3 regions of the Hafnia paralvei genome follow, and region 1 is predicted to be linked to each of the others. Evidence: predicted binding sites of a transcription regulator. Region 1 holds the regulator's gene; each other region holds the start of a gene.
The links. The regulator LexA, encoded in region 1, represses DNA repair genes until DNA is damaged. The targets are predictions, from matches to a motif close to TNCTGTATGTACATACAGNA.
Positions count from the first base shown of each region.

Region 2: sulA (SOS-induced cell division inhibitor SulA) is a predicted target of LexA. The motif match lies at 964-983, and genes of this name have one in related genera.
Region 3: umuD (translesion error-prone DNA polymerase V autoproteolytic subunit) is a predicted target of LexA. The motif match lies at 842-861, and genes of this name have one in related genera.

Region 1 covers NZ_CP083737.1:378,782-380,987, forward strand. The annotation lists gene dpiA (two-component response regulator DpiA) at 1-585, shown strand, start outside; gene lexA (transcriptional repressor LexA) at 751-1,359, shown strand; gene dinF (MATE family efflux transporter DinF) at 1,468-2,206, shown strand, end outside.
Region 2 covers NZ_CP083737.1:1,905,497-1,907,702, reverse strand. The annotation lists gene yccS (YccS family putative transporter) at 1-98, shown strand, start outside; gene K9N75_RS08930 (TfoX/Sxy family protein) at 161-781, opposite strand; gene sulA (SOS-induced cell division inhibitor SulA) at 1,004-1,510, shown strand; gene ompA (porin OmpA) at 1,868-2,206, shown strand, end outside.
Region 3 covers NZ_CP083737.1:2,279,977-2,282,182, forward strand. The annotation lists gene K9N75_RS10815 (serine acetyltransferase) at 41-637, shown strand; gene umuD (translesion error-prone DNA polymerase V autoproteolytic subunit) at 876-1,295, shown strand; gene umuC (translesion error-prone DNA polymerase V subunit UmuC) at 1,295-2,206, shown strand, end outside.

The DNA of each region.
Region 1 (2,206 bases):
CTCGCGCAGGCCAGAATGATGGTCGAGCGTTTCAAACCTGACCTGATCCTGCTGGATAACTATTTGCCGGATGGAAAAGGTATTACCCTGTTGCACGAACTGACTCAGGCTCGATTCTCTGGTGGGGTAGTGTTCACTACGGCAGCTAGCGATATGGATACCGTTTCTGATGCAGTTCGCTGCGGTGTTTTTGACTACTTGGTAAAACCGATAGCCTATGAGCGTTTAGGCCAAACTTTAGACCGTTACCATCAGCGGATGCGAATGCTGGCAAGTAACAATAGTGCTAGCCAGCGCCAGATCGATGACATGTTTAATGCCTATGCGCGCGGCGAGCATAAAGAAGAGTTACCTGTCGGTATTGATGCGCTCACTTTAGATAAAGTGCAGGGACTGTTTGCCGATCTTGATGCTCGCCATACTGCTGAAACTGTGGCACAGGAGCTGAAACTCAGCCGTACGACCGCACGACGTTATTTAGAGTTTTGTGCAGGACGGCACATGATCATGGCAGAAATTGTATACGGCAAAGTTGGGCGTCCGCAACGAACTTATCGCGCACTGGAAACTGTAAAAAACAGTTAATTTATTCACGGGAATTTGCTGGATATTGACTGTAAAAACACAAAAAGTGTGCGGTTAGAGCCAATCAGATGCGGTACGGTTCAATCTTTATGTATTTCACGGTTTCAAAATGGCCGCCACCTGTATATACTCACAGCAAAACTGTATAAACAAACAGGTGGTGGAATGAAAGCACTTACAGCCAGACAGCAGGAAGTCTACGATCTGATTCGTGACCATATTGAACAAACTGGCATGCCGCCAACGCGTGCTGAAATCGCACAGCGTTTGGGATTCCGCTCTCCTAATGCGGCAGAAGAACATTTAAAAGCGTTACAACGTAAAGGCGTGATTGAGATTGTGTCCGGTGCTTCACGCGGCATTCGCTTGTTGATGGAAGATGAAACGGGGCTACCTCTCATTGGCCGGGTGGCTGCCGGTGAGCCGCTGCTGGCACAGGAACATATTGAGGGCCATTATCAGGTCGACCCTTCATTGTTTAAGCCTAATGCCGATTTCTTACTGCGTGTTAATGGAATGTCGATGCGTGATATCGGCATTTTAGACGGCGATTTACTGGCCGTGCATAAAACACAAGATGTGCGTAACGGACAGGTTGTTGTTGCTCGTATTGAAGACGAAGTGACGGTTAAACGTTTGAAAAAACAAGGCAACATTGTTCAGCTACTGCCTGAAAACAGCGATTTTGAACCGATTGTGGTTGACCTACGTGAACAAAACTTCACGATTGAAGGTCTGGCCGTTGGTGTTATCCGCAACGGCGACTGGATCTAAAGTTCTCGCTATTGTGTTTGCGGTAACGCCGATAGACTAAGCCCCTTATTTGGGGCTTTTTCTTTGTTGGGAGAAGGCTGGCAAGTGGATCTGGGATGACGTGAAAAAATGAAATTACTGACACCAACTGATAAAGCGCTATGGATTCTCGCGCTGCCGATGATTTTGTCGAACATCTCAGTTCCGCTTTTGGGACTGGTTGATACCGCAGTTATTGGTCATTTGGATAGCCCTGTTTATTTGGGCGGTGTTGCTGTAGGCGCGATGGCGACATCCTTCCTCTTTATGCTGCTGTTGTTTTTACGGATGAGCACCACGGGGTTGACTGCTCAGGCATTTGGCGCTGGCGATAAAACGGCGCTAGCCCGTGCATTGGTTCAACCTTTGCTACTGGCTTTGTTGGCGGGGGTTGTCATTATTGCAGTGCGTGAACCGTTAATTGAGGGGGTGTTACGCATTGTTGGCGGGCATCAGGATGTGTTGGAGCAGGCTCGTTTGTTTATGCACATCCGTTGGCTCGGCGCACCGGCAACATTGGCTAATCTGGTGATTTTAGGCTGGCTGCTTGGCGTTCAATATGCCCGCGCACCTGTCATTCTGCTTGTGGTCGGAAACCTCATTAACATTACGCTTGATCTATGGTTTGTCGTTGGTTTGGGCTGGAAGGTTCAGGGAGCCGCTAGCGCGACGGTGATTGCCGATTATGCCACTTTCTTGCTAGGGATTGGCCTTGTGTGGCATGTAATGAAGTTGCGTGGGCTACACATGGAGTATTTCCGTAATGCGTGGCGTGGCAATCTGCGCCGCCTGTTGGCTTTAAATCGTGACATCATGCTGCGTTCTTTAC
Region 2 (2,206 bases), 1.5 Mb from region 1:
CAGATAACACTGAACAGCTTGTTGTTCAGCAAATCAGCTTAATGATGGGTGTACTGCCTGAACTAATGCAACTCAAGCAGGGGCTGATGCCAAGCTGAAGCACTGTGTCATACGTAGGCAGGAAGTGGGAATGTCACTCCCTGCCTACGTGCAAAGCTCGTTACTTCTTTTGCCATCGATATGTGTTGTTTTTTAGCCATTCATCAAGCGTCATGCGAACCTGGTAAGAAAGAGCTGCCTCATGGCACTTTCGTACTGCGCCTGCTAGATCAAATAATAGTCGATTATGTAAATTGGCATTTAGCTTCTTAAGCCGAATAAACGCTTCGGTCTCTCCCATGCTAATCAGTTGATCAGCGCTGGTTATCCCAATCTTGCCTAAGAGCCTTTCCATCATATTGTTAATGTTTGGCAAAGTTCGCAAACCGTCGCTCTCTGCTGCTTTCAATGATTTCAGCTCTATGGATTGTTGTAGCGAGGCATAGGCCAGATGCCGAAGCAAACTGGGATCGTCCCACATATTGCATTCGACACGAAAATAGCTAAGACGAACGGGGATCCCTCGTTTGGTGTAAATAAAAGCCTTCATGCCATAAGTAACAAAGCGAGATTTGAGCTCGTCATGCGCTCGCAAGTAGAGCTCACCATCCGATACAACACCAAACATTGTTTTATCCAGCCATACCCCAAAACCGCCAAACTGCGAGCGCAATTTCACTGCACCAAGTGAAGAGAAAACTTCATGTGCAATATCCGCTTTGTTGCTAAACAATCCTTTCATGGTTATCTCCTTGTAATTACATTCACAGCATAAATATTAAGTTTATTTAGCAATAACAGTGAATTAAGAACATAGCGAATTACCGAAAAGCATCCAAACTGAAAGTGAATTTTGAGCGTTTTTCATCACAGATTTGCGAAGAGCATTGTAAAAAATAGGTTGATCTCAGCGCGCCGCCCATGTACTGTATATTCATACAGTACACACAGCGAGAACATATTTATGCGCACACACTCACTGCAGCACTACACCGATCGCCCATCATTTTTAAACACCTCAGCACATCAACCTGAGGGACAAGAAAATGCTTATGCAGGCGTTATCAGTGAATTAGTCTATAGCGAACATCAGCCTATGTTGTCATTGCTTTTGCTTCCATTGCTGCGTCAGCTAGGTAAGCAATCTCGCTGGTTACTTTGGCTTAACCCACAGCATAAACTGAGCAAACAATGGTTAGCCGATTCTGGATTACCGGCTAGCAAGGTGATGCAACTCAACCAGATTGAACCCGTAGACTCTATTTATGCGATGGAATGTGCTCTACGTAGTGGTAACTATAGTGTGGTATTGGGCTGGCTTCCGCCGCTGACACAAAATGAACGGGCAAGATTAAGAAAAGCGGCTCAGGATGGAGAGTGTTTTGGACTGATCATGCAGCCCGATCACAATGTGGAATCCGATAACGGACAACTAAACTTGCTAAAAATTCAGTCTAAATTGTTTCATTGAGTAAATTTAAGAGAAATCTTATCAAAAATATTTTTTCTCTGCTAATCAGTTAATTTTATAGCAGAAAGCCGCATCACACCTGAGTTACTGCTCTTTTTTACGAAAAAAACGACGTTTATTTTTTGAACAAAACGTTAAACGAAGTGTACATATACATCGTTTTTTTGTTGAGCTATATCACATCGTACTTGTAAGTTTCTAATCTCGTTGTAGACTTGTTATCGCGAAGGTTGCTCTATAACGCCAAGAAAATTGGCACAGTAATTAATCGAGCGAAAACCTAGCAAAGGATTTTAACCAAGGGCTAATTGTAGCATTCTAGCTCTTTGGCCTATTTGGATGATAACGAGGCGCAAAATGAAAAAGACAGCTATCGCATTAGCAGTGGCACTCGCTGGTTTCGCTACCGTAGCGCAAGCAGCACCTAAAGATGATACTTGGTATGTTGGTGGTAAACTGGGCTGGTCCCACTACTACGACAACAGCATCAACCATTTTGGTAGCACCAACGTACGTCCTGACCAGTTCGGTGGCGGTGCGTTCTTCGGTTACCAAGCAAACCCATACCTGGGCTTTGAAATGGGCTACGACTGGTTAGGTCGTATGGAATACCGTGGCGACAACAACGGTGCTTTCAAATCTCAAGGCGTTCAATTGGCAGCTAAACTGAGCTACCCAATTGCTGACGATCTGGAC
Region 3 (2,206 bases), 1.9 Mb from region 1:
TTCTAACTTATTAATTTAGCTAATTAAAATAAACAATCACATGAAACTCTTCTTTGTTTTTTTATATCTAATTTCAAATATAAATAGTGATTTAAGAAAGTCATGGGAAACTGAAATATTAAAAGGGAAATATAAGTTTTCTTGGCTAAGGCTATTTAAAGAGTATAGGAAGTCTAAAAAAAGTACAAATATGAATGCGATTTTCTGGTTTTGGTGGAGATTAGCAAATGCGATGTATCTCAGTGGCAATCGAAATTATAAAAAAGTAGCAAAAAGAATAAATAGAGACCTAATTTCAAACTTCAATGTGGATATAATGCTAGGGGCTATTATTGGAGACAATCCTTGGATAAATCATTTCTCGAATGTTGTGATAACAAATTTTGCGGTCATTGGGGATAATGTATCTATTAAACAAGGTGTTACCATTGGAGTGAAAAATATAAATGGAAGTCACTATTCAATAAATATTGGTAATAATGTCGATATTGGTGCTAATGCATGTATTATATCTGATGTTATTAAGATAGGTAATAATGTAACAATCGGAGCTCAAGCTCTGGTGTTATCAGATATACCAGATAATTCAATTTATATAAATAAAATAACTCCGGTTTTACTGCAGAAGAAACTCTGATGTTGTGATAAAACGAGATATTCATGAATGTATCTGAATGATTAAATGGATGTTTTCGAGCTAGGTATTTTTCTGCAGGCTGACGTTGGCTAATCAAGACAAGCCTCCGTACGAAATATTTAACTCCTTTCTAATCAGAACTTTCCTTCTACGTCGCTGGTTATCTCACTAGCGACCTCTTTTCATAACTGAAACCAAGCATTATACTGTATGCATATACATATATTGGTTTGACGTTATGAAATTTTATCCAGCCACCGTTTCCCAGCAGGCAATCCCACTGCCTCTCTATGACGATCGTGTACCTGCCGGTTTTCCAAGCCCCGCCGCGGATTACATCGATAAGCCTATTGATCTAAATGAGCTGCTGATTGCACATCCCGCCGCGACCTATTTTGTTCGTGTCGCTGGAGACTCGATGGTAGGGATCGGTATTTTTGACGGCTCGTTATTGCTGGTGGATTCGAGTATCAGGCCTAAGCACAACGACATTATCATTGCGTGTCTTGGTGGTGAGTTCACCGTAAAACGCTATGTCACGCACCCTAGAACGAGGCTTCTGGCTGAAAATCCCGCTTACCCGCCGATTGAGCTTCACGAGGGGGAGGATCTCGAAACATTTGGTGTAGTGAAATTTGTAATTAATGAGGCGCGATAGTGTTTGCTCTTGTTGACGTCAATAGTTTTTATGCCAGCTGTGAGACGGCGTTTCGCCCCGATTTACGTGGCCAGCCTATCGTTGTTCTATCGAATAATGATGGCTGTGTGATCGCTCGTTCCGTTGAGGCCAAAAAGCTCGGCATCACTATGGGGACGCCATACTTCAAACTGCGTCAGCTATGTGAACAACACGGCGTCCATGTGTTTAGTAGCAATTATTCTTTGTATGGTGACATGAGTCGACGGGTTATGTCCTTGCTTGAAGAGATGGCTCCGCAGGTGGAATTGTATTCGATCGACGAGGCATTTCTGGATCTGCGAGGTGTGAATCATTGCCGAGATCTTGACGGCTATGGGCGTGAGATTCGAGAGCAAATTTGGTGGGGAACCCATCTCACCGTGGGAGTAGGGATTGCCCCAACCAAAACGCTGGCGAAATTGGCTAACCATGCGGCGAAACAATGGGGTAAGACCGGTGGTGTTGTTGTTTTGACCAACGAACTGCGGCAGAGAAAATTGATGGCTCTCATGCCAGTGGAAACGATTTGGGGTGTTGGCAGAAGGCTATCTAAATCGCTGCGAACAATAGGGGTTGATACAGCACTAAAATTGGCTGATATGAATTTAGCCTATGTACGACGTAATTACAGCGTAGTTCTTGAGAGAACGGTGCGTGAATTACGAGGTGAATCATGTTTGGGCATTGAGGAGATGCTTCCCACGAAGCAACAGATTCTATGTAGTCGCAGCTTTGGTCATCACATTACTGAGTATCAGGATATGAAAGAGGCTATCTGTAGCTATGCAGAAAGGGCCGCTGAAAAGCTCAGAGGAGAAAGTCAATTCTGCAAGCATGTGAGCGCCTTCATTAAAACATCACCATTTGCGGAACGGCATCCTTATTACGGA